DNA from 3 places in the Cohnella sp. GCM10012308 genome. Region 2 is predicted to be linked to each of the others. Evidence: predicted binding sites of a transcription regulator. Region 2 holds the regulator's gene; each other region holds the start of a gene.

Region 1 (9,893 bases), on a different contig from region 2:
CCGGCATGATCTTTACCGCGCGCGGCGTCGAGCAGCACCATGACGGTCACATGGCCGTCCGGGCGTTCCTGAACCTGATCCTCGCCACCGGCAAGATCGGCAAGGCCGGCTGCGGATACGGCGCCGTGACCGGGCAAGGCAACGGACAAGGCGGCAGGGAGCACGGTCAAAAGGCCGATCAGCTCCCCGGTTATCGGCTCATCGAGAACGCCGAGGATCGCGCTTACGTTGCCGGCGTGTGGGGCGTCGATCCTGCGGATTTGCCGGGAAAAGGCGTTTCCGCATACGAGATGATGGAGCTCGTCCACAAGAGGGATATCCGAGCGCTGCTCGTGATGTCTTCGAATCCCGTTGTCTCGAACCCGAACGCGGACTTCGTCGAAGAAGGCTTGCGCCGCCTGGACTTCCTGGTCGTAGCGGACCTGTTCCTCTCGGAGACGGCGCTGATGGCCGATCTCGTGCTGCCTGCGACCGCATTCCTGGAAAACGAAGGCACTTTGACGAATCTCGAAGGCCGCGTGCTGCTGCGCGGCGGCGACCGTACGGCGCCTGGAGAAGCGCGCCACGACTGGCGCATCCTTTCGGATCTTGCGGCTCGGCTGGGCAAGGGGGCGTACTTCCCTTATTCGGAGGCGGAACAGATCTTCGAGGAGCTGCGCCTTGCGAGCAAAGGCGGAGCGGCGGATTATTATGGCATCACCTACGAACGCATAAGGAGAGAAGGCGGCGTCTACTGGCCGTGCCCCGATCCGGAAGGTCCGGGAACGGCGAGACTTTTCGAGCGGAAATTCGCCCATCCGGACGGAAAAGCCATATTTGCGAATGCGGTCCACGGCGAGCAGGGCGAGATGGCGGACGAGGATTACCCGCTCGTGCTGACGAACGGCAGAATGCTGTCCCACTATTTGACCGGAGTCCAGACGCGGCGGAGCCCGAAGCTGCTCGCAAGAGAGCTCGAGAACGTCTTGGAAATCCATCCGCGAACCGCCGAGCGCTACCGCGTCGGCGACGGCGAGCTCGTGCGGGTCGCATCGCGCAGGGGCAGCATGATTGTGCGCAGCCGGCTGACGGCCGACATCCGGGAGGATACCGTGTTCGTCCCGATGCACTGGGGCGGCGTGCAAAACGTAAATAAGGCGACGAATCCTCTGCTTGATCCTTTTTGCAAAATGCCGGATTTTAAAACCTCCGCCGTTCGGATCAGGGCGCTAAACGCGGCGGATCTGGCGGCCCTCGACGCAACGGAAGGATAAATGCGGCTGCAAGCGGGCAAACTGATCTCATCAAGCATCGCGAGGGAGGAAAGCCCGATGAGCGATACGACGGATTACATCAAGTATGTCGCGGAAAAGTCGGTTGCCTATCTGAACCTGCCTGCCGACGAGCGGCGCGAGCGACGCAAGAAAAAACGCGAGCCCTGGCAGATTCGCTGGTTCGGCCAGCTGCTGCCGCTCGGCATCCGGATCTGGTGGGCAAACCGCAAAAAAGAAGAAGAGCCAGCTGCTCGCGTCTGACGACCGGGCGAGGCGGGCTCTTTTTGCATCCGGAAAATTAGCGATAAAAAAGGCCGTTGTTAATCTTGGTCAAGGAATCGAGCGGAATGAAGCGTTGACCGCTCATGTCGAGCGCGAGATCGAGCCGGCCGCTCTGCCAGCGCTGATAGCCGACAACGGACAACGCGTACAGCATCTTGTCCCCGAGCGGCTCGGCGACGTACACGAGGCGGTCCTTCGCCTTCACGCGGGCGATCAACCGATCCTGCTGAGGCGCGAAAGGCTTGTCGCCGAGCAGCCAGGACAGCCTTTCATAGGGATCGAACGTCTCGGCGGCAGTCAGCAGACGGAGCTCGCCGGGCTTGCCCGGCGCCGCGGCTTCCGGCATGTACGGCTCGCTCGCTGCGGCTGCCAGCCATTGGGCTTCGTTATTGACAGGCAGCACCTCCGCGGATTTGGCATCCAGCCAGATCGTCTCCTTGGCGAGCTTGACTTCCCAGGCCGCCGCAAGGGGGTGGATATAATGCTTGACGGCGCGAAAAGCGTTCGAAGTCGCAGCCGGGATGTAGCCGCCCGTAGCCAGAGCCATGCGCAGCGTCGTCGTATCGAACAGCGGCTTGGGGCCAAGGCCGTATTCGCCAAGTCGGCAGGTCCCGTCTTCGGCTGCATACACGACGACGTAACCGAGCGGCGAACCATTCGGACCGACAACGGTCGCGAGCCAGCCATGCGTGCCGGGACCGAGCGCCTCGATGCGGGACGAGCCGGTTTTCCAGGCTGCAAAGCCAGGCTGGCCGGACAGCTGCGCGACGATGGCTGCGGCGCATCGGGCCGGATCGGTCGTATCCGCGGGCACGGGCGCCGCGGCCGACCTGGAAGAAGCAAAGACGCTCAAGACGGTCAGCAGAAGGACGAGCAGCAGCGGTCTGCCGGCGGCGGACCGATTGGCTTTTCGCATCGTATCACCTTTGGTCGTTGGAATGTTCGGGCTTGTCCGTTCATTGTAACGGAGCCGCGCCGCCGATGGTGCCGGATGCTGTCCGACCGCGCAGCGGGAAGGGCTTCTATTTTTGTCGCATCGGGGCTAATGAATGCCAGGCAAGTGAAACAGTCCGCAGTTCATGACGGATAACGTCACTCTCGGCCGGTATTGCCAGTCGATCTCGGACTCCCGCTGGGCGAGGCGCTGCGACAGCGTCTCCTTTTCCTCGTCGGTCACCGCCCGCCCGATCATCGGATCGTAATAGGATCGGATCCGGCGCAGCTCGTCCTGTCTGCGGTCCTCGGCTTCTGCCGCCCAGACGAAATCGCCGGACTTAAGCTTGCGCTCGAGCGCCTGCTCCAGCTGGGTCATCGCCTTTTTGAGCGATAGCCCGTTCGGCAGCAGGTGCACGTTGGACGGCAGCCTCGGCGTCAACTTCCGTCCGCGCAGCCCTTCCAGAAACCGCTCGTCGATATAGCCGGTGGCCAGCGAGATACCCCAGCCGTACATTTCCTCGCGCTTCATGTCGCATTCATAGTCCACCTTGAAATTGACGCCGAGCCATGCCGTGTACGGATTGGAGCCGAGCCGGTCGGCCCGTCCCCTCGGCGGCTCCTCGAACATGGCGACGCAGCGCCCCCCGTCCCGAACCGCGCCGAAGATCTGCGCCAGCCGTCCCGATCCGAAGTACAAGTCCTCGCGCAGCACGCGGACGGGCGCGACGCCAAAGCCAAGAGGGGATAGCGCGGCAGCTGGAGCCGAAGCCTGCGGCTCGCCGTCGTCCGGGCCGGAATCGGCGTCCCCGGTCTCGTCGTCTTGTCCGAAATGCCAGGAAAACGTCAGCGTCTCGGGCGGGGTCCCCGTACGTTCTACGAAGCCCCAGTAGTAGGGACGGTTCGTCAGCCGTTTGTCCGCCTCCGGCGACAGCCTGACGGTAACGCTCCCTTTCGCTTTTTCGATAATGTCGCACCCCGTCGCCTCGAGATAGGACATGACGAACTTTTCCACCTGCTTGGCGTTCATGCGCTAGACCTCCTTCTCTACCTGCGCCTTGGTACGGAGCAGCGATTCGCCAAGGCCGTCGATGCGGTTGCGCAGCTCGCCTTCGTCTTTGGCGTCCAGCATCATTTTGGCGAGGCGTTTCTCGAGCGATTCCTCACGCTCCATGCGCTCCACGATCTCGTCGAGTTCGCCGATGACCGTCTCGAACATATTGATCTTCTCGTGCAGCAGGTGCACGATATGCTCCTCGATCGTCCCGTAGGTGCAGAGGTTGTAGATCTTCACGTCCTCGGTCTGCCCGAGGCGGTGCACCCGGCCGATCCGCTGCTCGACGCGCATCGGATTCCACGGCAGGTCGAAGTTGATGATATGGTGGCAGAACTGCAAATTGATCCCTTCGCCGCCCGCCTCGGTCGCCACCATCACCTGCGCGCGCCTGCGGAACAGGTCCATCATCCAGTCCTTTTTGCCCCGGTTCATCCCGCCGCGGTAAGGCACGGCGTTCAGTCCGTGCTCCTGGAAAAAGCGGAGGAGGTATTCCTGCGTCTGGCGGTATTCGGTGAATACGATGACCTTGTCGCCGATCTCGTTGATCAGCTTTATGGTCGCTTCGGCTTTCGTATTCGCCTTGACCTGACGGATGAACTCGACGAGCTCCCAGATTTTCGGGCGGCGCGGCGAATCTTCCGGCGTTTTTTTGAAAAGGTTGATGAGCGTCAGGAACACCGCGTCCCGGCTTGAGCAAACCTCGCGCTGCAGCGTAACGAGCGAGAGCATGCTGGACATGTCGACGCCTTCGACGGTCGCATTCTCGCGGACGTAGCGAGTGACGGCCTCGTAGAGCGCCTGCTCCTCGGGCGACAGCCGGAGCGGGACGTTGGCGACGAAGCGCTTCGTGAACTCGACCCCGCCGTCGGTGCGGCGGTTGCGGATCATGACCTGGCCGAGCGCTTCCTGAAGCTTGTCTTCGTTTTTGGCGATGCGCTTGCCGGCCACGTAGTTCGCGGAGAAGTCTCCTTCGCCGCCGAGCTGTCCCGGCTTGAGCAGTGTGATGAGATTGTAGAGCTCGTTCATATCGTTCTGCACCGGCGTCGCCGTCAGCAGCAGACAATACTTTTTGCGAATATCGCTGACGAATTGGTAGTTGCCGGTCTTCTTGTTCTTGAGCTTGTGCGCCTCGTCGATGACGAGCATGTCGTATTCGGTATCGAGCAGCAGCTCGCGGTGCGGGTCGCGCTTGGCCGTGTCGATCGAAGCGACGACGACATCGTTGTTCCAGTGGTACGCCTTTTTCTGGGCGATGGCCGGAATGCCGAACTTGGCGTTCAGCTCGCGAACCCACTGCAGCACGAGGGAGGCGGGCACGAGAATGAGCGTCCGTTTTACAAGCCCCCGAACCATGTATTCCTTCAGAATGAGCCCGGCTTCGATCGTCTTGCCGAGACCGACCTCGTCCGCGAGAATCGCTCTGCCCCGCATCTCGTGAAGGACGCGCCGCGCCGTGTCCTCCTGATGCGGAAGGGGCGTCAGGCCGGGCAGCACCCGCATGCACTGCAGCTCGTGGAAGTCCGTCACAAGCTGCGCTTCCTCGGCCTCCCAGGACATCTTGTACAGCGACCAGTCGTCCCACGGTCCGCCCCGGTCGGCTCTGCGCTCGAGCTCCTCGAAGGCGGCGCGGTCGACGTGCAGATCGACGAGCGGATGCAGCTTGCGCGCGTTGCGCGCGGCTTCGTCGGGCGAAGCGGGGGCATTTACGGGGCGTCCGCCGGCCGGTATGGCATTTTGCTGCGCGGCAGTATGGGATGCGCCGTCGGTCGACGCGAACGAAGGAGCGATGCTGACGGTCGTTTTTACTTCGGCCTCGGAGCCGTGCGGATGATAAAATGGGGGGCGCAGATGCTACTCCTCCTCTGGGGTCTATTCTTTTAGTATGAGCAAGCGCGACAATTTCATAACCTAACTTGCGTCATAATTCGGGCGGGTTCGGCAGCTTGTGCCGGCCGTCCGAATTTTGTGGGACAATTGTCGCAATTCACGGGAAGGTCACTCGAATATCTATATTTTGTAGCGTATAATGGGGTAACGTCGCAATATATTGTGTCCTATGAGGAGAGTGGCGAAGTGAGCGTCCAATTGAACAATGGCGGGGCGGACAAGGCCGCAGGCCGTCGTCTCGAAGGTCTGAGCGAGAAAATTTTCCTCGATCGATACGCATGGAAAAACGCGGATACGAATGCGGTCAAGGTTGGCGACACGGTGCTGGCGCTGACGAAGGACGATCCGAAGTTCCCGGCCAAGGAGGTCGGAGAAGTCATTGCGCGTGACGGCAAAAGGGTGACGGTGCGGACGCGCGGAGGCGATCTGGTCGAGACGTCTCCGGAGAAGCTGACCCTGACGATCGAACAGTCGCCGGAGGAAATGTGGGACCGGCTGGCGGGCGCGATGGCGTCGGTCGAAGCGCCCGAGCGGCAGGAGATATGGCGCGACCGCTTCCGCTGGCTGCTCGACGACTGGAAGCTCGTGCCGGGCGGCCGGATCGCCGCGGGAGCCGGCGCCAGCGACGAGCTGACGCTGTTCAACTGTTACGTGATCCCGTCGCCCAAGGATAGCCGAGGCGGCATTATGGAGACGCTGACCGAGATGACCGAGATCATGTCGCGCGGCGGCGGCGTGGGCATCAATCTGTCGTCGCTGCGCCCGCGCCGGTCGATCGTGCGCGGGGTTAACGGCTCGTCGAGCGGCGCCGTATCCTGGGGCGGTTTGTTCAGCTATACGACCGGACTCATCGAACAGGGCGGCAGCCGGCGCGGCGCGCTCATGCTGATGATGAACGACTGGCATCCGGACGTCGTCGACTTCATTACGGTCAAGCAGACGATGGGGCAGGTTACGAATGCCAATCTGTCGGTATGCGTGAGCAACGGCTTCATGAAGGCGGTCAAAGAGGATCTGGATTGGGAGCTCGTGTTTCCCGATACGTCCGATGCCGAATACGACGCGCTGTGGGACGGGGACCTTGACAAGTGGAAGTCGCTCGGCAAGCAGGTCATTTCTTATCGCACCGTCCGCGCGCGCGAGGTGTGGCGCACGATCATCGAGTCCGCCTGGAAGTCGGCCGAGCCGGGCGTCGTGTTTATGGAATATTACAATCAAATGTCGAATAGCTGGTACTTTAATCCTATAATTTGTACGAATCCGTGCGGTGAACAAGGACTTCCGGCCTGGGGCGTCTGCAACCTGTCGGCGGTCAATCTCTCACGCTTCTATGATGAAGCGAAGCACGACGTCGCCTGGGATGAGCTGGGCCGGGTCGTCCGTTATTCGACGCGCTTCCTGGACAACGTCATCGATAAGACGCCGTACCATTTCGCGGAAAATGAGGCGAACCAGAAGCTTGAGCGGCGCGTCGGCCTCGGCACGATGGGGCTAGCAGAGCTGATGATCCGGCTCGAGATCCGGTATGGCAGCCCGGAGAGCTTGATATTCCTTGACAAGCTGTACGGCTTCATGGCGAAGGAGGCTTATTTGGCTTCCACGGAGATCGCATCGGAGAAAGGATCGTTCCCGGCATTCGATGCGGAGCCGTTCCTGCAAAGCGGCTTCATGAAAAACATGACCGAGACATATCCCGAAGTCGGGGCGGCGGTGCGCGAGCGCGGCATTCGCAACGTCACCGTGCTGACGCAGGCGCCGACGGGCTCGACGGGCACGATGGTCGGGACTTCGACGGGCATCGAGCCGTACTTCGCGTTCGAGTTCTACCGGCAAAGCCGGCTCGGCTACGACAAGCAGCTCGTGCCGATCGCGCAGGAGTGGCAGGACGCGCATCCGGGCGAGCAGTTGCCGGCATGGTTCGTGACCGCGATGGACCTGTCCGCGAAGGACCATATCCGGGCGCAGGCCGCCATCCAGCGGTGGGTGGACAGCTCGATCTCCAAGACGGCGAACTGTCCTGCCGACTTCACGGTCGAAGAGACGGCAGAGCTGTATGAGCTGGCATTCGAGCTGGGCTGCAAAGGCGTCACCATCTACCGCGACGGCAGCCGCGACGTGCAAGTGCTGAGTACGACGAAGGACGAGAAGAAGGAAGAAAAGCAGGAGGAAAACAAGGACGAGGCCGCTCCGATCGCCGAAGCGGTGGCAGCCTTGCAAGCCGTATTGCCGGAGGCAGCTGCTCAGGCGGCGCCTGCAGCGCAGGCCGTGCCGGTCGTATCGGCTCCGGCCGACAAAGCCTACAAGAGCCGTCCGAAAATACTGCGCGGCGCGACGTACAAGTTCAATACGCCGTTCGGCATGGCGTATATCACGGTCAACGACCTCGACGGTACGCCGGGCGAGATCTTCCTGAACGTGGGCAAGGCCGGCTCCGACGTGTTCGCGATGGCCGAGGCGCTCGGCCGCGTCTGCTCGCTGTTCCTCCGGTACGGCGACCACGGCGACAAGGTGCAGCTGCTCGTCAAGCACCTCAAGGGCATCGGCGGCTCCGGCGCGGTCGGCTTCGGGCCAAACCGCGTCGAATCGATCGCGGACGCCGTCGCCAAGGCGCTCGAGCTGCACGCGGGTATGCTCGCAGAGGAAGCAGCCGCGTCGGAGATAATTGACGCCGGCGGAGGCGGCAACGCAGCGGGCGCGATCGCCGCGACCGCCATCCCGGCGCCGCCTGCCTACGGGTATGGCAAGACGGGTCACACTTCGACTGACTTGTGCCCGTCCTGCGGCTCGGCTTCGCTGATCAACGTCGAGGGATGCAAGACGTGTACGAATTGCGGGTACAGCAAGTGTAATTAGGTCTACTTTATTAGAAAGAGTCATTTAAGGTATATATATTAAAATGATTGTCAGCGGTCTGAATCCATAATGGTTCAGGCCGTTCTTCTTTTTTTCAGAATGAAAGAACGGCCCCTTCCGGAAAAATCCGAATAGAAGCCGCACTATACGTTCTAGAATAAAACTCCAAAACCTTACTTATAAGCGTAAACCTCGCCTAACTGGAAGTAATACGCACTGCCGTCTGTGGCAAGCTTCGTGGCATTAATGCGGAAGTATCTGGCCGATACGATGCTTTGGAACGGAAAATGCTGCATCTCCGTCGGGGAAGTAAGATAATAATGCCAGTACGTAGCTCCGGGTACGGTACTCCAAGCCGTTCCGTTCGTACTATATTGAATGGAGAAATCGACCGGGAAGCAGAGGCCGGGTCGCGGTTGCACCTTTAATCCGCTCCAATTCTGCACACTGCCCATATCCAATTGCACCCATTCTGCCGAATTCGCGCTGGCGTGGTTGGCGCCGGACCAGAAAGTATTATTTTGGCTGTCTCCGAGCTTGGCGGCGTCCCACCCCGTTAAACTGGAGGAAGCCGTAACGATCCGTTTCGGCTCGTAATCGACGACGAACTCGCCGACCTGCGCGTAATAATTGCCGTACGGGTCGGCGCTCAGCTTCGTGGCATATAGCCGTAGATGTCTCGCGGCGACGGGACTATTAAACGTAAATGTCTTCGTGTCGCTGCCAGGGTTGGGGTATGACGTATAGGAAGCGCCCGGAACGTCCGTCCAGGTCGTACCGTTCGTACTGGTTTGGAATTTGAAGTCGACAGGGAAGTTGTAGTTCGCGCGCGGCGTTAATTTGGCGCCGGTGATGATGTTCGAATCCCCGGTATCTAAGGCCAGCCATTCCGTCGCAACCGGACTGCCATGACCGGCGCTGGACCATGGGCTGACCGAATTCCCATCGATCGCCCGGTAGGGCTCCCAGCCGGATAGATTGGATGAGCCGCTCGCGCTTAACGACACTTGATCAATCTGTATGTCGCCCAGCATGAAATGATAGTTGTCGGGCGTGCTGCCGTCCGATGCCAAGTTATCCGCCACCAGTCTTACGTAACGCCCGTAAATTGGAGTTTTCAAGTTGTAATCGAACTGTAAATGCGGCGATTCGATCCTTACCGGCTTCTCCAGATCCGCGTCCGTCCAGGTTGAGGCATCGAGACTGACTTGGATTTTGAAGCCCGGATAACCGTTATAGTCGCCTTGTCTTGGCGTTGCAGTTATACGCTTGATCGACCGGTTGCCGCCGGTATCGACGTACATCCATTCGGTATGAGCGCTGGTCGTATAACCGTTGCTTGCCCATGTCGAATTAATATTGGTGTCGATGGCGTTGGATACGTCCCAGCCGGCAAGCGACGAGGAGGCTGTCGCTGAGGCGCGCGGCGCGGCGGAGTAGCTGAGCGGAAGCGCCGAAGTCTGCAGCGAATCGGCGCTATCGCCGCTTGCGCCGCTCGCCGCGATCGCGAAGTAATAAGGCGTACCGTTCGCAAGCCCAGTTATCGTATAAGGACTGCTCGTAATGCCGGTTATCGTCGACGTATAACTTCCGCTAGATGTGCCGTATTTAATTTTGTAGGTTTCCCC
Region 2 (9,893 bases):
GCGTGAGCGAGACGGAGCGTTATACGCCTGCGGCGATCGGAGACAAATACGGTCTGGCGCCGCTTCAGATCATCGACCTGAAGGGACTCATGGGAGATGCTTCCGACAATATTCCGGGCATTCCCGGGGTCGGGGAGAAGACGGCGCTCAAGCTGCTCGCGGAGTATGGCAGCGTCGAAGAAGTGCTGGCGCATGCCGGAGAGATCAAAGGCAAGCTCGGAGAGAACGTGCGCGGCAACATGGACTCGGCGAAAATGAGCAAGGAGCTCGCGACGATTATGCGCGAGATTCCGCTTGAGCGGAACTGGGAGCAGCTTGCCTGGGAAGGCGCCGAGGAACCGGCGCTGCTCGCGGCGTTGCGCAAGCTCGAGTTCAAATCGCTGATCGAGCGGCTCGCGCTCAGCGAAGGCGAAGCGGACGCGGCGTCCGCCGCCTTGGCCGCTGCCGCTTACGAGACGGTGCGCGTTAACGATGACGCGGGCTGGGCCGCGCTCGCGGAGGCGCTGCCGCACGCCGATAGCTTCATCCTCGACGCGAGCGGCGATAACCCGCACATGAGCGAAGGCATCGGCATCGCGGTCGCCGCCGGAGAGCGGGTATACGCGCTTCCGTTCGAGGCGCTGCTGACGGCACCGCAAGCCGCGCCGCTCAGGGACTGGCTCGCGGATGCCGGCGTGCCCAAGACCGGCTACGACCTGCACCGCGCCGAGCTCGTGCTGGCTCGCAAGGGGCTCGAGCTGCGCGGTCAAGCTTTCGACTGCTCGCTCGCGGCGTACCTGCTCGACCCGACCGAGGCGGATCCGTCGCTTGTCGGACTGCTGGCCAAGGCCGGGTTGCCCGGCATCGCGTCCGACGAAGCGGCTTACGGCAAGGGCGCGAAGTTCAAGGTGCCGGAGCCCGAGGCGCTGGCCGCCCATTTGGCCTCCAAGGCGGATGCCGTCAGGCGTCTCGCCTCCCGTCAGGCGTCAGAGCTCGATGAAGCGGGGATGAAGCCGCTGTTCTACGAGCTCGAGCAGCCGCTGGCGATCATCCTCGCCGACATGGAGAAGCAGGGGATCGTCGTGCAGTCCGAGGCGCTCGAGGAGCTGGGCAAGGACTTTCAAGCGCGGATCGGCCAGATCGTGACCGAGATCTACCGGATCGCGGGCTTCGAGTTCAACATCGGATCGACCAAGCAGCTCGGCGAGGTGCTGTTCGACAAGCTCGGTCTGCCCGTCGTCAAGAAGACGAAGACCGGCTACTCGACGGACGCCGAGGTGCTGGAGAAGCTTGAGCCGTATCACGAGATCGTGCGGCTCATCCTTCATTACCGCCAGCTTGCCAAGCTGCAGTCGACTTATATCGAGGGACTGCTCAAGGAAATTCGCCCGGAGGACGGCAAGATCCATACGTATTACCGTCAGACGATCGCCGCGACGGGCCGCCTCAGCAGCCAGTATCCCAACCTGCAGAACATCCCGATCCGCATGGAGGAGGGACGCCAGATTCGCAAGGCGTTCGTGCCGTCCGAGCCGGGCTGGCAGATTATCGCCGCCGACTACTCGCAGATCGAACTGCGCGTGCTCGCGCACATTTCTGGCGACGAAGGGCTGAAGGAAGCTTTCCGGCTGGAAATGGACGTTCATACGAAGACGGCGATGGACGTTTTCGGCGTCAGCGCCGAGCAGGTGGACGGCAACATGCGGCGCAGCGCCAAAGCCGTCAACTTCGGCATCGTGTACGGCATCAGCGACTATGGCCTGTCGCAGAACCTTGGTATTACGCGGAAGGAAGCGGCATCCTTTATCGAGCAGTACTTTGCCGCCTTCCCGGGCGTACGCCGGTACATGGACGACATCGTGGCGCAGGCCAAGCAGGACGGCTACGTCAAGACGATGCTCGAGCGTCGCCGCTATCTGCCCGACATCCGCTCGTCTAACTTCAACCTGCGTTCCTTCGCGGAGCGTACGGCGATGAATACGCCGATCCAGGGCACGGCTGCCGATATCATCAAGCTTGCAATGGTGCGTATGGCCGAAGCGCTTAAAGCAAAAGGGTTAAAAAGCCGAATGCTGCTGCAGGTGCATGACGAACTCGTATTCGAGGTGCCGCCGGAGGAGCTGGATACGATGAAGAAGCTCGTGCCGGAAGTGATGGCTTCCGCGCTGCCGCTCGACGTGCCGCTGAAGGCGGAGGTTAGCGCAGGCGTCAATTGGTACGAGGCAAAATAAGCGACGCAAGCGGCGTTCGATTTTTAGCGAATCGATCAGTCACCTTAGAGAAAGGATGGACAAATATGCCGGAGCTCCCGGAGGTAGAAACGGTCAGGCGCACGTTGAGCGAGCTGATCGTAGGCAAGCAAATTCGATCGGTAACGGTGCGCCTGCCGCGCATCCTGCAAAAACCGGACGATCCCGACGTTTTCGGCGCGATGCTTGAGGGGCGTACGTTTACGGCCGTAGAGCGGCGGGGCAAGTTTCTGCGGCTGATCCTGGACGGACTCGTCCTCGTCTCCCACCTGCGAATGGAAGGCCGGTACGGCATGTTCGCGGACGACGCGCCGCTGGACAAGCATACGCATGTCATATTCCATTTTACGGACGGCACGGCGCTGAGGTACACGGACGTGCGGCAGTTCGGCACGATGCATTTATTTCCTGCAGGCGAGGAGCTCGTGTCGCCGCCGCTTGCGAAGCTCGGGCTCGAACCGCTCGAGGCAGGCTTTACCGCGGAGGCGCTGCGGGGCTCGCTGGGCCGCAGAAATACAAAGATCAAGCCGCTGCTCCTGAATCAGGAATGGATCGTGGGACTCGGCAATATTTATGTAGATGAGGCGCTCCATCTTGCGGGCATTCATCCCGAGCGCATGGCCGGCGAGCTTAGGCCCAAGGATTGGGGCAGACTGCATGAAGCGATCGTAACGACGCTGACGGCGGCGGTCGAGGCCGGCGGATCATCGGTCAAGTCTTACGTCAACGGACAGGGCGAGATGGGCATGTTCCAGCATCGGCTTCGCGTATACGGCCGCACCGGCGAGGCCTGCCCGGTGTGCGGAGGCCCAATCGTCAAGTCAGTCGTCGGCGGGCGCGGCACGCATGTGTGCGCCAAGTGCCAGAAGCCCCCGAAGGATGCCGCAGGACCGGCGAGCGGCGTCAGCGCGGCTGCTTCCAAGCGTTACCGCGAGGGCGGCAACGTCGTAAAGCGCAGGTTGGACGGATCGGCTGCCGACGAATCGTAACCGATTGTTCGAGATCGAAGCGGGCATTCGCCCGCGCTTCTGCATAGGATGAACAGAACCGTCGATCCCTACCCGGGTTCGGCGCTATGTCTTCGCCATGCAGGAGGTACGATCATGCTCGCTCATTTGGCATCATTATTATTTCTCGCGTTCGCGGTCAGTCTGGACGGCTTCGGTGTCGGCATTACGTACGGTCTTCGCAAGATTCGCATCCCGCTCCCGTCCGTCGCGATCATCGCGGCATGCTCGGGCGTGGTTATCCTCGTCTCCATGATCGTAGGATCGCTAATCGCCGGGTGGCTGTCGCCGTACGGATCCAAAGCCGTGGGCGCGGTGATTCTTATAGGAATCGGCACTTGGGCCTTAATCCAGTTCGCGCGTAATCGCAAGGCGGATAAAGAATCAAGGACTGAGGAGAACGGCGAGTTAGCGGACGGGGGACAGAGCGACGCAGCAGCGCTGAACGCCCAGGTTGGCGAATCCCACGCACCGAGGTCGGGCGCAGAGGCGGCGCATGCAGCTGACGCCGTTAGCGTCGTGCCGATGCTGACGCTTGAGCTTCGCGTGTTCGGTCTTATTATACAAATACTGCGAACGCCGTCGGTTGCCGACGTCGACAGGTCAGGCATTATTACTTCCGGCGAGGCGCTGCTACTCGGCATTGCCTTGTCGCTGGACGCGTTCGGAGCGGGCATCGGCGCTGCGCTCGTCGGATTTCCCGCTGTGCCGACTGCGATCTTGATCGCGGCGGCGAGCGGCATGTTTCTTTGGGCGGGCATGCGCGTCGGATTTCTGGCGTCGGGAATGCGCTGGGTGCAGAGGCTGACCGTGTTGCCGGGCATTATTTTAATCGTAATGGGCATATTCAAGCTGATGCAGGCTTCTTGAGGTCCGCGGTATAGGCTCGATTTTTACGACTCATGCCATTATCCCATTGACTCAGCAGGCTCATTTGGCAGCCGGTTTGCACAGGAGCTTCATTCGGCAGTCAGATGCGCAGCATGGGCAGCTCGTAGCTTTATCTGAGCCGAGGGGATAATGGCATGGCAGGGAGTGCCGGAGCTGAGCGAACGGTATAATCGTACAAAGGACGGCAACCCTTTCATTTGGAGCGAACGACGGCATACTTTGCCGCTGCAAGGAGGTTGGCAGGATGAACATCGGATTGACCGGCGGCATTGCTACCGGCAAGAGTACAGTCGCGCGAATGTTGGTGGCCCGAGGGGCTGCGCTCGTCGACGCCGATCGAATTGCCCGGGAAATTGTCGAACCAGGACAAGCTTCCCTCGCGCGGATCGCAGAGCGATTCGGCGCAGAGGTCATCCGCGAGGACGGTACGCTTGACCGGCGGATGTTGGGTTCGATCGTGTTCGCGAATGCGGAGGAGCGCAAGGCGCTGGAGGCGATCACGCATCCGGCCATTCGCGAGTTGATGCGCGAGCGGATCGACGCGCTTGAGGCGGAGCGGCCGGACCGATTAGTCGTGGCGGACATTCCGCTGCTGTACGAGTCGGGGCTGCAGCATTTATACGAAGGCGTCATGGTGGCTTACGTTCCTCGGGAAATTCAGCGGATTCGCCTGATCCAGCGCGACGGGCTGTCGCCTGAAGAAGCGGACAAGCGACTTGGCGCGCAAATGGACATCGAAAAAAAACGGCAGCTTGCCGATTACGTGATAAACAATAGCGGTACGATCGACGACACTGAAGCGCAGCTGGATCGCTTCTGGCGGTCGCTTCAGTCAGGAACGGTTTCGTTATGAGCAAAAAAAGGACGAGGCCGAAGCGAAAACGCTGGTTTTTGCTGCTGTTCCTCATTATCGTCGCGCTGCTGTTTATCCGATCGGAATGGCTCGGCCAAATGGTGTACCCCATTCAGTACCAAAAAGAAATTCAATCGAACGCGGACCGCTATGCCGTGGATCCTCGCCTGATTGCGGCCGTCATACGGGTAGAATCCAATTTCGAGCCGAATGCCGTCTCTCCGAAAGGCGCGATCGGCATCATGCAGATCATGCCGGATACCGCCGAATGGATCCTCAAGCAAGACGACTTCGGCAGCATCACGGCCAAGCTCGCGGGAGAGCGAGCAGACGCGGGCATTCGCCTCGGGTCCTGGTACCTCAAGGAGCTGCTGCGGCAATTCGACGGCGATGCGGTCAAGTCGCTGGCGGCATACAATGCTGGGCCAGGCAAGGTGAAGCAGTGGCTCCGCGACGGAAAATGGGACGGCCGCGAAGAGACGATCTCCGATATTCCATACGGAGAAACCCGGCGGTATGTACAAAAGGTGCTTTTTTACCGCAAGAAATATGACGAACTGTATGACAATTGGTCTTAATCGCGTTAAAATGGAAAAGAAGCCCTGAAGCGCGAAGCTTCAGGACTCCTTGTTATTGAATTACCTAGGTGAAGAGCGTGAACTTAGAAACGGCCAGCGAGTTGTTGCTCGGCGATTTGTACCAGACGCTTAGTGATGCTGCCACCAATCGAACCGGTGTCGCGAGTAACCATGTTCCCGTAGTAACCGTCTTGCGGGATTGCGATGCCGAGTTCTTGAGCAACTTCATACTTCAGTTGGTCAAGCGCACCGTGAGATTGAGGTACCACTAGGTTGTTGCTGTTGCTGTTGTTTCCTTGGCTCATGTTGTTCACCTCCTCGCGGTTGGTAAACGTATTATGTGCCTTATCCCAGGAATCATGTAAGGGAAGGCTTGGAAATTTAAAAAAAGTTTCTCTCGTCGAAGGAGAGCCGCATCCATATGAAATGTCCTTATTGCGACTACAACGGAACGAAGGTGCTGGACTCCCGTCCGGCCAACGACAACAAGTCGATTCGCCGCCGTCGCGAATGCGAATCGTGCAATCGCCGCTTCACGACGTTCGAAATGGTCGAAGAGACGCCGCTGATCGTCATCAAGAAAGACGGCAGCCGCGAAGAGTTCAGCCGCGAGAAGCTGCTGCGCGGCTTGCTGCGCGCATGCGAGAAGCGTCCCGTATCCGTCGGACAGCTCGAGATCCTCGTCTCCAACGTCGAGCGCGAGCTGCGCAACACCGCCCAGGCGGAGATCGACAGCAACATGATCGGCGAGAGCGTCATGGAGCAGCTGTACCCGGTCGACGAAGTCGCCTACGTGCGCTTCGCTTCCGTATACCGGCAGTTCAAGGACATTAACATGTTCCTTAAGGAATTGAACGTGCTCATTAACAAGCATGGGGTTTGATGTGTTGCATGTTTTTTCGTTTACAGGCGGACAAGCTCTGCGCCTTACAGGGGCAGAGCTTTTAAGCTTTATGTGCATGAAGAAAGTTCGTTCAAATTATTGTTGACAGGCCTTTCAGTCTTGTGATAAGATCATTCTTGTCGCCAACGAACGACACGTCATTTGGGGCCATAGCTCAGCTGGGAGAGCGCATCGCTGGCAGCGATGAGGTCAGGGGTTCGATCCCCCTTGGCTCCACCAAATGCAAACTTCAGACACGCCGATGAGGCGTGTTTTTTGCATTTGGTGGGGCCTCGGAGGGGGCGGACCCCGGGGGGCGTTCCGCGCGCAGGGAGCCGGAGGCGGACGAGCACGGCATCGATATCTACCGCAGCGCTCTACATCGGCGAATTTGCTTCGTCAGCAAGTTAAATCAGGATATCGTTATCCCCCTTGGCTTCATCAAATGCCAGTGCAACAAGCTCCAGGATGCGAGATTCAGAATTGATCTTGCGGTTGGCAGGGATTATGCTAGTAGCAGCTTGCGTAATCTGCTGCAAAGGAAGCTGCTTATGACAACGACGGTTCGGCTCTCCTATTTCTATTTGTTCTACTTTTTTATTTATATGGGCAACGCCGTATACGGCACTTTTATCCCGCTTTACTTCCGCGATGCGGGATTCGACGCCTCCCAGATCGGCATCCTGCTCGGCATCGGCCCGCTCGTCGCCATCTTCGCGCAGCCGGTATGGGGCGCTCTAAGCGACCGGGCCAAAACCAAAAACACCATATTGTTGCTGCTGATTGCCGGGAGCGGAGGCGCCATGCTGCTGTATCCGTTATCCGACGGATTCGGCTACTTGCTCGGCATGATCAGCATCTTTACCTTCTTCCAGGCCTCGATATTCGCCCTCAGCGACGCGATCACGCTTGAAGAATTAGATCGGCATCGATGGGCGGGAGGGTTCAGCCGAATTCGGCTTGCGGGTACGCTCGGATTCGCGCTCATGTCGATCGCGTTCGGCTTGATTGCCGAGAAGCGGGTAGACCTGATGTTTGCGGTCTATGCAATGGTCATGGTTGTGTCTTTCATGTTCGTCCTCCGCTTTCCGTCTGTCGCAGGCCATCAGAGGCAAGGAAGGCGAATCAGGATCTGGATCTTGTTTCGCAATCGCAAGCTCGTCTTTTATTTGGCGGTCAATTTCGTTCTTCATATCACGCTGGGATACTATTATACGTTTTTCCCCTTATATTTTCAGGAATTGGGCGGCAGCAACGCTTGGCTCGGCTGGTCGATGGTTATATCGTCGTTGAGCGAGATTCCTTTCCTGCTGCTGGCAGGGAAGATATTTCAGCGTGTACGCACCCACTACATCTTGTTCGGGGCAGGCATTGCGGCTGCTCTGCGATGGTATTTGTTCTCCGCCATCCACGATCCTTATTGGACGATTCCGGTTCAGGTACTGCACGGCTTAATCTTTATCGTATTGTCCGTCACGATGGCCACCGTCATCAACCGGGAAGTGCCGGACGAACTCAAAGCGAGCGGACAGACGTTAAACGCCCTGCTGTGCCTGGGCGTCGCCCGCTTGATCGGGAGCTACGCGGGCGGAGAGGCTAGTGAGATTTGGGGAATGCGCGACGTATTCATGTACAATGCGGTGCTCGCCATCGGATGCATTGTCGTGTTCGCGGTCTTGTTCCGGCGGATTGAACGCCGCTCGATTACGCAATCGCAATAAGTGCTGCGCAGTCCCAATGGACTGCGTTTTTTTGTTGAGATGACTTAAGCAGACGAACAAATGTGAGGGGACGTTCTACGTTAATGTTTAGATAAAGTTTAGCGGAATGTGATAGGATGCGATAAATAGGCAAGAGGATAACGATGCGGAGGGAAAGCCCGATTATGTCGAGATTGATTCAAATCAACAAGAAGATTTATGCCTTGTTCATGGCAGCGGTTATGCTGGTGACGTTGTTCGTGCCCGTTGGCATGACTAGAAAGGCAAATGCAGCGACGGATAACGGCAACGTGGTGATTAGCCAGTTGTTCGGGGGTTCCCCAAATGTATATAATAACGATTTCATTGAATTGTATAATCCAACCGCAAGTCCGATTAACATGAACGGATGGACGATTCGATATGCATCCGCTACAGGGACTGTTTTTTCATCAATGGGTACGCTAACCGGGACAATTCCTGCTCATAGTTATTTTTTAATCAAAGCATATGGATTCTCTACTAGTGGGACTGCTCTTCCTGCTCCTGATGCGATTGTATCATTTGATATGAGTTCTAGCTCGACAGCTGGCGGAAGAGTAATATTGGTAACTAATTCTAATAGTGTGACATCCAGTAATGTTCTCAACAATCCTGATGTTGTAGATTTTGTCGGCTGGGGTACCGCGGCTAATTGGGAGGGCGCTGCGGCAGCCCCTTCTGTGTCCAACATTCTGGGACTTGTCCGCAAAGACGGGAACAACGGCGTGTTCTCGAGCTACGCTTCTAGTCTGGATACCAATAACAATTCAACGGACTTTGTGGCTAGGACCCCTATTCCTCGTAATTCTTCGACTTCGCAATTACCCTATGTTCCGCCGATGTACACGATCTCCTCTTTATCGGATGTAACGCCGACTGAGCTGAACGCGGGCTATGCGCCGGAAACGCAGGAGACCAAGACGGTAACGGTGACGCGTACGGGAACCGGGGACTTGACGAGCTTGACGACGGCGTTGAGCGGAACGAACGCCAGCAGCTTTACGGTTACGCAGCCGTTGTTGACCACGCTAAACAGCGTGACGCCATCGACGACCTTTGCGGTAAAAGCGAACGACGGGCTCGTCGCAGGGACTTATACGGCTACGGTTACGGTAACGGCCGACAATATGACGCCTGTAACTTTTGCAGTCACGCAGGTTGTGAATGTCCCGCCAGCGGATACCACGCCTCCGGTGGTCACGGGCGTAACGGAAGCCGGCTTGTACAATACGAACAAAACGATTTCGTTTAATGAAGGTACGGCGACGTTGAATGGCTCCGCATTTACGAGCGGCAGTACGGTGAGCGCGGAAGGCTTCTATACGCTGATCGTGACGGACGCGGCGGATAATATGACGACGGTGCACTTTACGATCGATAAAACGGCGCCTACGGTAACTGGAGCGGCGAACGGCTCCAGCTATAATAATGACCGTACCCTTACGTTAAGCGACGGTACGGCGACGCTGAACGGTTCCGCATTTACGAGCGGCAGCACGGTAAGCACGGAAGGTTCGTATACGCTGGTCGCGACGGATGCGGCAGGGAATACGAGAACAGTGACGTTCATAATCGACAAGACTGCGCCGTTAGTGCTGGGCGTGACGGACACCGGATTGTACAATACAAGCAAAACAATAACATTTAATGAAGGCACGGCGACGTTAAATGGCTCCGCATTCACGAGCGGCAGCATGGTGAGCGCGGAAGG
Region 3 (9,893 bases), on a different contig from region 2:
TAGAAGAAGTTGTCCTGACGCATGAACGGCATCGGATAATACGTCGTCGAATTCGCATAGGTCCGCGTCTCGATCTGTTCGACGATCGGCATGACGCTGGAGGTGGCGTTTTGCACGTACGAGATGCTCTGCGTCGGCGCGATCGCCAGCCGGTACGCATGGTACAGGCCGTGCTTCATAACGTCAGCCTTCAACTGCGCCCAATCCTGCTGCGTCGGAATCGCGATGCCGGCGAACAGTTCCTTGACCTTGTCCGTGCGCGGCGTGTAGTCGGTCTCTGTATAACGATCGAAGTACGCGCCCTTCGCATACTCGGATTTCTCGAAGCCGTCGAACGTAATGCCCGATTTTCTGGCGATATCCATGCTCTTCTCGATCGAGTGGAAATTGATGCTCATGAAAAACGTGCGGGCGAAATCCTTTGCCTCGTCGCTCTCGTAAGCGATCTTGTTCTTCGCGAGATAGCCGTGCAGGTTCATCGCGCCGAGACCGATGGAGTGCAGCTCGCGGTTCGCTTTGGCGACACCCGGCGCGTTGGCGACGGTCGTCATATCGCTCACGGCGGTCAGAGCCATAACGCCCTCATGCACCGATTCCTTGATCTTCTTGTGCTCCATGACGTTCGCGATGTTCAGCGATGCCAGGTTGCAGCTGATGTCGCGGCGGATAACGTCGGACTGGCCGTAGTCGCCGATCTCGCTCGTTTCCTGCAGCTGGAAGATCTCCGTGCACAGGTTCGACATCTTGATGGCGCCGATGTCCTTGAGCGCGTGGTCCTTGTTCGCGTTGGAGCGGTTCATGATGTATGGGTAGCCGGATTCAAGCTGCGTCGTCGCGATTTTGACGAGCATGTCGCGCGCGGTCATGATCGCCTTTTTCTTCACCCGGTCGTCGGCCAGCAGCGTGTCGTACATCTCGTCGATATCCATGTCGTCGAGATGCTTGCCGTACGCCTTGAACACCGTATACGGCGCGAATACGTGCAGCGGCTTGTTTTCCTCGGCCAGCTTGTAGAACTTCGAAGGAACGATCAGGCCGATCGACAGCGTCTTGAGGCGCGTCTTTTCGTCCGCGTTGATCTTCTTGCTGTCGAGGAACTCCATAACGTCCCAGCCAAAAATATTGTAGTAGCCGGCGCCGGAGCCCTTGCGTTGACCCATCTGGTCGGCATAGGAGAACGCGTCCTCCATCAGCTTGAGCACCGGCATGATGCCCTTGGCCGCGCCTTCGACGCCCTTGATGCTCTCGCCGCGCCCGCGCAGCTTGGACAGGTTGACGGCGACGCCGCCGCCGATCTTGGACAGCTGCATGCAGGTGCCCAGCACGTGGTTGATCGAATTAAGCGCATCGTCCATCTCCAGCAGGAAGCAGGACACCATCTCGCCGCGGCGGCTCTTGCCCGCGTTCAGGAAGGTCGGCGTCGCCGGCTGCACGCGCTGTTCCATCATGGCCTGCGCCAGCAGATGGGCTGCATTAACGTCGCCGCGTCCCAGGTGCAGCGCGACGATCGCGACGCGGTCCGGGTAATGCTCCAGATAGATGCTGCGGTCGTTGCTCTTCACCGCGTAGTCGGTGTAAAACTTGGATGCCGCCATATAAGAAGGAAATTTGAAGTCGTAGCCGTGCGCAATCCGGTACACCTCTTCGACTTCGTGCTCCTTGTATTTCGCGAATACGTCCTCGTAATAGTCGTTTTCGATCATATAATGAACCTTAGACAGATGCCCCGTGAACGACAGGCTGCGCTGCTTCACTTCTTCCATAAACGCATCGACGGCCTCAAGGTCCTTATCCAATTGAAAGAAACCGTCAGCGTCGCGCTGCATCAGCAGGTTGTTCAATTCAATATGCCGCAACTGCGCTCACCTCCCGTTTAAAATTATCGACGTCGCGCTGCGTTCCCGACAGCTCGAACTTATAAAGCACCGGTACCCCGTACCGCTCGGCGATCGTGTCCGCGCTCTTCGCGAATCCGTTCCCCCAATTGCGGTTGCCGCTGGCCGATACGCCAATCATCTTGCCTGCATTGCGTTCCAGGAAGGAAACCACGTTGTCCGGCACTTGCCCGAATCCGGTCGTATAGGTGACGAGGACGAACGGCTCGTCCAACGTCTCGGTCTCGTCGATCGGCACGGCCGGCAGATCCAGCTTGCCCACGAACCTCCGTACGTTTCCCGTCTTCGATGCGTATGCGATCAGCATGGCGAAAACCCTCCTGAAAAATTCAAAATATGTAACAAAATAGAAGAAACGGCGCGCAGAAATACGCTGTGCGGGCATCACGAAAAAGCTTTCGCTCGTACTGCAATGCAGCCTTCGAAAACCCGCCTTATATCCTGTTGTTTGCACCGCCGGCACTGGCTTGCCGGGTCAACTTACCGTCATATTCCGCTACCGTTTATTAACCAACGACCGCGGAGTTTAAACCGATATGTTGAGGACATTTATAAATTTATATCAATATATTGTGCCTGTCAATCCATGGAGCGGCCTAAAATTTATAAGGCGCATGCAGGAATTCGCAAAACCCGCGCCCCGCAAGGGCTGCGGTCGATTGCGGTCGATCCGTAAAAAAACGGCGGGCAGACATTTGTTGCCGTCGGCCCGCTCCTACTACATATAGGGTGACTTCTCGTCCGATTTGTCAAGGGATTGTTTTCGGATTTTAAACGGTCAATTGCGCATGCGCTGCCTGAACTCCTTGGGCGAATGCTGGTTGTGCCGCTTAAATAATTTGTAGAATTGCGCCATATTCCAGATGCCCACCTCGAAGCTCACCTCCATGATGCTAAGGTCGGTCGTGAGCAGCAGGCGCTCCGCCTTTTTGATCCGGTTGAAATTGACATAGTCGACGAACGGGATGCCCATCGTCCGCTTGAACGTCTTGATGAAGTGGTGGTAGCTCATCCCCAGCAGGCGGCGCACGTCGTCCACCGCGATCTTCTCTCCGAGTCGGCTCTCGACATAGTCCAGCACCGGCCGCATCCGGACGATGCCCGCCTCCTCCGTCCCCCGCAGCACGCCGCGATCGTCGCCTCTGAGCAGGAGCAGCAGCAGGCGCTTAATCGCCGCGCTGACCGCGATCTCGTAGCCCGCTCCTCCCCTGTACGTCTCCTCGTAGATCTCGGCAATCCGCGCATGGGCCTCGTTTCTTGCAGCGGTATTGGCCTCGAATATGTAATTCAGGTCCTCGAGGGGACCGGTCAGCTCCGAGAAATGGTGAAGGTACGGCAGAATGCTCTGGTCGAAATGCCGGACGAGATCCACCTGGAAAACAATATAGCGAACGGGCGCGCCTTCCGCGACCCACGTCCTGTGCGGCCTCGACGAGCCGATCACCATCACGTCTCCGGGACCGAGCAGCGTCAGGGACGTCATCGTCTGGACCTCGAGACCGCCTTCGATGATCGCCAGGAACTCCACTTCTTTATGATAGTGCCAATTCCAGGCGTCCGCCGTCTTTCGGGCCTGACCGGGACCCTGAAGCTCCCATACTTTAAGGAACAGCAGCGGATTCTGATACACGACTTTTTCATTCACGGCTTCCGCATGCGTGTCGACGGCATTCGGCATCTTGGATCGTTCACCTCTTTAGTAGCTTCATCAAGCAGTATAACACTTTTGAATATAAATGAATTAAGATCAGACATATTCCGGCAAGCCTCGATTGTCTATACTGATAACAAGAAAGCATATACAACAAAATGACGATCGGGAGGATACATCTAAATGGCACAGCGTCTTAGAGTCACGGTATGGAACGAAAACCGCCACGAAAAAACGAACGAAAAGGTACGCGAGGTATACCCTGAGGGCATTCACGCGGCGATCGGGCAAGGCCTCGGCACGGACGAGTTCGAAGTTCGTTACGCAACGCTCGACGACGACGAGGAGCACGGCCTGTCGGAGCAAGTGCTCAGCGAGACCGACGTCCTGTTCTGGTGGGGACATATGGCGCACGGCGACGTCAAGGACGAGATCGTCGAGCGCGTGCACGGCCGCGTGCTGCGCGGCATGGGACTCATCGTGCTGCACTCGGGGCATTTCTCCAAGATCTTCAAGAAGCTGATGGGCACGTCCTGCGATCTCAAATGGCGCGAAGCCGACGAGAAGGAACGCATCTGGGTCGTGGCGCCGAATCACCCGATCGCGGAGGGCATCGGGGAGTACATCGATATGGAAGCCGAGGAAATGTACGGCGAGCACTTCGACATCCCGGCACCGGACGAGCTGGTTATGGTGAGCTGGTTCGAGGGCGGCGAAGTGTTCCGCAGCGGCTGCACGTTCCACCGCGGACAGGGCAAGATCTTTTATTTCCGCCCCGGTCACGAGACGTATCCGACGTACTACAACGAGCAGATTCGCCGCGTGCTCAGCAATGCCGCCAAGTGGGCCGCGCCTTCGACCCGCGAATACCCGAAGTACGGCAACCATAAGCCGCTCGAAGAGATCAAGCCGAAGTCCTGATCCATACGGTCATAGACAGCCCCGCCGGTTCGCGCCGGCCGGGCTGTCTTTTTTAATTTATACTGGGGCGGAAATTTGCGGAAAGGAACGCACAATTTCATCGTAACGGCGCATTATGGATGTACGGCGGTGTGCGGCGGGCCGAATAACTGCATATGTACAGGTATTCTCTACTGACTCGCGCCACCTGATGAAATACCTGCAGATGTGCAGGTAAATTCAAAGCGTAAGCCGGAAATTCGGCTGTTGGCTTAAAATAACTGCGCTTTTGCATCTATCCTGTTGAATCGAGGCGAGCGCGGCATAAAAAGATGTATATTTGCAGGCATTGCTGCTAAAAAAAGACGCCGGCGGCGACGGGGTCTCCTTGGAACGGCTGGCGGACGAGCTATCGATGGCTTTCCGAGCGACGCCGGTTTCGGATATCCGCCAAACTGAAAAGGACCATAAGGGCGATCTATCCCTGATGGTGTTTCTTACAGCTGTTTCTTACAGCTGTTTATTTCTGCTGTTTTTTCTTGCTTCTTTTCTCGCTTCTTTTCTTGCTTCTTTTCATGCTTCTTTTTATGCTTCTTTTCTTGCTGTCTTATTTTTCATCGGCAGGCTTGTCTCTGGCGTCCCTTCACTGCCGCGGGCAACTGCGGTAGAATAGAACGATGCCTCCGTGACGGGACATGCACGATATGGGACGAAATGGAGATGAAATGAATGACGGAATTGACGGGAAATCCGGGGAAAACGGGCTCTCCCTCCGAAGCCCGCGTCCTTGTGATGACCGCCGTGGAAGCGGAACGGGACGCGGCGCTCCGCGGATTGGACGGCGACGCCCGCTTCGAGGTGCGGCTGTGCGGCGTCGGACCCCCGAGCGCGGCCGCCCGCACGGCCGCCGCGCTCGCGGGCGGCGAGAGCTGGACGCTCGTCGTCAGCGCGGGCATCGCGGGCGGTTACCCTGGGCGGGCTCCCGTGGGGACGCTCGCGATCGGTACCGCCTCGGTCGCCGCCGATCTGGGCGTCGAGACGGCGGAAGGCTATGCCAGCGTGGACGAGCTCGGCTTCGGCACGTCAGGCCTTCCGGCGGACGCCTCGCTCGCCGAAACGCTGCTGCAGGCGATGACCAAGGCCGGGCTGGTCGCCGCCAGCGGTCCGATCGTGACCGCGTCGACGGCAACGGGCACGGCTGCTACGGCCGCCGCGCGCGAAGCCCGCGTGCCCGGCGCCGTGGCCGAGGGCATGGAAGGCTACGGCGTGGCGGTAGCCGCATCGTATGCGGGCAAGCCGTTTATCGAATTGCGCGCGATCTCCAACGCGGTCGGCCCGCGGGATCGCGACGCTTGGCGGATCGGAGACGCGCTTGCGGCGCTGTCCGCCGCGTTTGCCATTATGAAGGAGGTTAAGCTCGCATGAAAATCGCGTATTCCCCTTGCCCTAACGATACGTTCGTATTCCACGCGTGGTCGGCCGGTCTGATACCGGGCGCGCCTCGCCTCGACGTGACGTATGCCGATATCGATATTACCAACGGTCTTTCCGAGGGCACGGACGGCCCCGAAGTCATGAAGATCTCTTATGCGGCCCTGCCTTGGACGCACCCGGACTACGCCCTTCTGCCGTGCGGCGGCGCGCTCGGCCGCGGGTGCGGGCCGCTCGTGCTCACCGCAGGCACGCCTGCTGACGGACAGTCCGACCCCGCACGGCTGTCGGGCAAGACGGTAGCCGTGCCGAGCGAACGTTCGACCGCCTACCTGTTGTTCCGTCTGTGGGCATCGCAGAACGTCCCGGGCGGCGTCGGCCGGATCATCGTCATGCCTTTTCATCAGATCATGCCTGCCGTGCAGCGCGGCGAGATCGACGCCGGCCTCGTCATCCACGAAGCCCGCTTCACCTACAAGCAATACGGCCTCTCCATGCTGCAGGATCTGGGCAGCTGGTGGGAACAGGATACGGGCCTGCCGATTCCGCTAGGCGCCATCGTCGCGAAGCGCTCGCTCGACCTTGACGCGGTAGCGGGCTCGATTCGCGCTTCCGTCGACTATGCCTGGGCGAATCCGGAAGCCTCGCGCGAATATGTCATGTCGCACGCGCAGGAGCTGTCGCCCGAGGTCGCCAAGTCGCATATCGACCTGTACGTGAACGGCTTCACCCGCGACCTGGGCGCGGACGGCTTCGCCGCCGTCGACGCGCTCCTCGGCCGCGCCGCCGCGGAAGGACTCGTGCCCGAGGCGCGCGTCGCTTCGCTGAGACTGCGGAGCGGCCTGAACGCCCGCCAGGCATAGCAAGCTTGCCCGCGCCAAAACGGCCGCGCTCGTCCCGATCGGACGGCGCGGCCGTTTTTTTGTGCGCGACGGCGATTCATACGGCCGTCTGGCGTGTATGTACTAAACAGCGAAGAAGGCTGCATGCCGCAGCCATTGGAGGTTATGCGAGTGGCATCAAGCAGGTCGCAAGTTCCCTTCGAGGCGGTCAAATCGGCGGTTGCCGGGTCGGCCACTTACGCATCGGGGGGCAGGTTCGGGCCGCGCAGGCAGCGCGATTTTGAGCTATTGTTGCTGGATGCTGGCGAGATGCGCGTCACGATCGACGGGGCGCCGCAGCAGGTCAAAGCGGGACAAGCTATTTTGTTAAAACCAGGACACGTGGAGTCCTTCGATATAACGGGCAGCGACGTTACGCGGCACAATTGGGTCGCCGTTCAGATCGACAAGCAGTCGCTCCCCGGCGACGATGCCGGAGAGCCTCCGGGCGTGTGGCCCGTATCGCCGGAGATGAACAAGCTGGTCGAACTCATCCTGACCGTTCAGAACGAGCTGCCGAGCGACGGCGCGATCATGCGCAGCCTAGGCGCCGCAGTACTCCGGCTTCAGCCCGGTCCGGACGGCTCGGCTTCCGACGGAGGCGACGCTTCGAATGCGTCGCCGGCCGTGGAGCGGGCTTTGGCCTGGATCAGATCGCACTATGGCGGCGAGATCAAGCTGGGAGACTTGGCCTGGGAGGCCGGCGTCACGCCCGAGCATCTGGTGCGTCTTTTCAACAAATACGAGCAAGAAACGCCGATCCATTATGTGTGGCGGTACCGGACCGAGCGGGCTGTGGAGCTGCTCGAGCATACGGGGCTGCCTGCCGCCGAGATCGCTCGGCAATGCGGGTTCAAGACGCCCCATCATTTCTCGCGGACGCTGAAGCAGCTGACGGGACGCACGCCGTCGGAAATCCGCAGGGCCAGCTGGAACGGCGAAGAGCTCTAGCCTTCGCCTGCTTCCGCTTGACCTGTATCAGCTTGACCTGCATCCGTTTTACCTACTTCCGTTTTACCTACTTCCGTTTTACCTACTTCCGTTTTACCTACTTCCGCTTCATCTGCTTCAGCTTGGCCTGCTTCAGCTGTATCAGTCTTGGCTTCGTCGACGGACTGCAAGCTGCCGAGCGCCCGGGCGATCCGGCTCAGCCCTTCTTCCAAAAGCTCGCGCCGGGTGGCCAGATTGATGCGGACGCGTCCTTCCCCTTCGCTCACGAACGCGCCGCCCCCGCTAACGGCCACGCGCGCTTCCTGTACCAGGAGCCGTCCGAGCTCGGTCGAGCTTAAGCCGTACGCACGCAGGTCGACCCACAGCAAATAGGTCGCTTCCGGAACATATACGACTGCTTCCGGCAGCCGCTCGGTCAGATAGCCGGACGCAAACGAAACATTTTCACGCAAGTACGCAAGGCATGCCTCCAGCCATTCCTCCCCTTCTCGGTAAGCCGCTTCCGCCGCCGCAACCGACAAAGGATTCGGACTCCGGTATCCGAGCGCCTGATCGAGCGCTTTTCTTAACGTTTCGTCGGTCGCCACGGCGAACGACGTATGCAGTCCTGCCAGGTTAAACGTCTTGCTGGGCGCGATAAAGGTAACGGTACGCTCGGACATGCCCGGCAGCGACGCAATCGGGATATGAGAGCCGGTCAGGATCAGATCCGAGTGAATCTCGTCGGAAGCCACCGCTACGCCGTATTGGCGGCAGAGCTCCGCGAGCCTGTTCAGCTCGGCCTCCTCCCATACGCGTCCGGCCGGATTATGCGGGCTGCAAAGCAGCAGCAGCTTCGCGCCCGTAAGCCGAAACTTGGCTTCAAGGTCTTCAAAATCCATCGCGTACCTTCCCTGCTCGATCTTCAGCGGATTCAGCACGAGCTCCCGGCCTTGGCCGGTCACAGCATCGCCGAAAGGCCCGTATACCGGCGGCTGAATGACGACGCTATCCCCCGGCTGCGTAAAAGCGAGCACGGCTGCCCTCAGCAGCGTGACGACGCCCGGCGCGAACAACAGGTCGCCCGGCGCGACGGACCACTTGAACCTGCGATCCAGCCAGCCGGCCACCGCCTCGAACAGCGACGACGGCAGCTCGGTATAAGTGAAAAGTCCCGCGTCGACCCTGCGGCGGATTGCCGCAAGCACGGGTTCAGGTGCCTCGAAGTCCATGTCCGCAACCCATAGCGGGAGCAAATCCTCCCCTTTAAACAGTCGATTCATGCCCGACCATTTTAAGGAGTCCGGGAGCCGAAGCTCCACCTTTTTGTCAAATCGGTTCATTTTAAAGCCCTCCTGTCTATCTTAACGGCCGCGGGTCGCGTTGCTTAGCTTGAATTTTTGTCCTGCGACCGCCAGGAAAATCAAGCGGCCTTCCTTCGTCTCGAACGGCACGGCTCGTCCGTTTCCGTCTGCGAGCGCGACCGCCTCGTTCCCTGCCAGCCTTACCGCGCAGTATCCGTCCCGCTCGGCCGCCAGACGGACCTCGGTCCATTCGCCGTCCCGCCAATCGATATCGACGCGATAGCCGCCCCGCGCGCGCAATCCGCGCACGCTGCCGTCCGGCCAAGCCGCAGGCAGAGCGGGCATAATCCGAAGCTCGCCCGCATGGCTCTGCAGCAGCATCTCGGCGATGCCTGCCGCCCCGCCGAAGTTGCCGTCGATCTGAAAAGGCGGATGCGCGTCCAGCAAATTCGGATACGTCGACTTTGCGAGCAGCTGCGCGACGTAGCGGTGCGCTTCGTCGCCGTTGCCCAGCCTCGCCCACAAGTTCACGAGCCAAGCGCAGCTCCAGCCGGTATGCCCGCTGCCGGCCGCAAGCCGGAGCTCGAGGCTGCGACGGACCGCCGCCGCCAGCTCCGGCGTGCGAACGAGGTCGATCTGCTCGGCCGGGTACATGCCGTAGAGATGGGAGAAGTGCCGGTGTCCGGGCGACTCCTCCTCGAATTCCTCCGACCATTCCAGCAGTTGGCCCTTGGTACCGATCCGATACGGCTCGATCCGGTCGAGCGCGTCCTGCAGCTCCGGACGCCAGGCTTCGTCCTGGCCGAGCTCGACGCTCGCATCCAGCACGCTTTGCAGCAGCTCGGACAGAATCGAGAGATCCATCGTCGTGCCCGCGGAGAGCGAGCATTTGCGCCCCTGT

The links. The regulator NrdR, encoded in region 2, represses ribonucleotide reductase genes. The targets are predictions, from matches to a motif close to AACACNATATATNGTGTT.
Region 1: a site for NrdR is predicted at 5,562-5,579, ahead of ACFOTD_RS32410 (adenosylcobalamin-dependent ribonucleoside-diphosphate reductase). Genes of this name have one in related genera too.
Region 3: a site for NrdR is predicted at 2,455-2,472, ahead of nrdI (class Ib ribonucleoside-diphosphate reductase assembly flavoprotein NrdI). Genes of this name have one in related genera too.

What each region holds. Positions count from the first base shown of each region.
Region 1 covers NZ_JBHRYU010000051.1:13,761-23,653, forward strand. The annotation lists gene nasC (assimilatory nitrate reductase catalytic subunit NasC) at 1-1,253, shown strand, start outside; gene ACFOTD_RS32385 (YqzE family protein) at 1,311-1,514, shown strand; gene ACFOTD_RS32390 (hypothetical protein) at 1,552-2,451, opposite strand; gene ACFOTD_RS32395 (YqhG family protein) at 2,578-3,498, opposite strand; gene ACFOTD_RS32400 (DEAD/DEAH box helicase) at 3,502-5,184, opposite strand; gene ACFOTD_RS32405 (hypothetical protein) at 5,186-5,356, shown strand; gene ACFOTD_RS32410 (adenosylcobalamin-dependent ribonucleoside-diphosphate reductase) at 5,599-8,265, shown strand; gene ACFOTD_RS32415 (discoidin domain-containing protein) at 8,439-9,893, opposite strand, start outside.
Region 2 covers NZ_JBHRYU010000028.1:92,002-101,894, forward strand. The annotation lists gene polA (DNA polymerase I) at 1-2,210, shown strand, start outside; gene mutM (DNA-formamidopyrimidine glycosylase) at 2,276-3,217, shown strand; gene ACFOTD_RS24995 (MntP/YtaF family protein) at 3,332-4,105, shown strand; gene coaE (dephospho-CoA kinase) at 4,371-4,979, shown strand; gene ACFOTD_RS25005 (lytic transglycosylase domain-containing protein) at 4,976-5,557, shown strand; gene ACFOTD_RS25010 (alpha/beta-type small acid-soluble spore protein) at 5,641-5,862, opposite strand; gene nrdR (transcriptional regulator NrdR) at 5,979-6,440, shown strand; tRNA gene ACFOTD_RS25020 (tRNA-Ala) at 6,605-6,680, shown strand; gene ACFOTD_RS25025 (MFS transporter) at 6,992-8,161, shown strand; partial or broken gene ACFOTD_RS25030 (lamin tail domain-containing protein) at 8,413-8,742, shown strand; gene ACFOTD_RS25035 (beta strand repeat-containing protein) at 8,863-9,893, shown strand, end outside.
Region 3 covers NZ_JBHRYU010000024.1:110,865-120,757, forward strand. The annotation lists gene nrdE (class 1b ribonucleoside-diphosphate reductase subunit alpha) at 1-1,856, opposite strand, end outside; gene nrdI (class Ib ribonucleoside-diphosphate reductase assembly flavoprotein NrdI) at 1,843-2,202, opposite strand; gene ACFOTD_RS22985 (helix-turn-helix domain-containing protein) at 2,674-3,573, opposite strand; gene ACFOTD_RS22990 (ThuA domain-containing protein) at 3,730-4,467, shown strand; gene ACFOTD_RS22995 (hypothetical protein) at 4,787-5,119, shown strand; gene ACFOTD_RS23000 (futalosine hydrolase) at 5,176-5,871, shown strand; gene ACFOTD_RS23005 (1,4-dihydroxy-6-naphtoate synthase) at 5,868-6,740, shown strand; gene ACFOTD_RS23010 (helix-turn-helix domain-containing protein) at 6,891-7,709, shown strand; gene ACFOTD_RS23015 (MalY/PatB family protein) at 7,706-9,031, opposite strand; gene ACFOTD_RS23020 (glycoside hydrolase family 95 protein) at 9,053-9,893, opposite strand, start outside.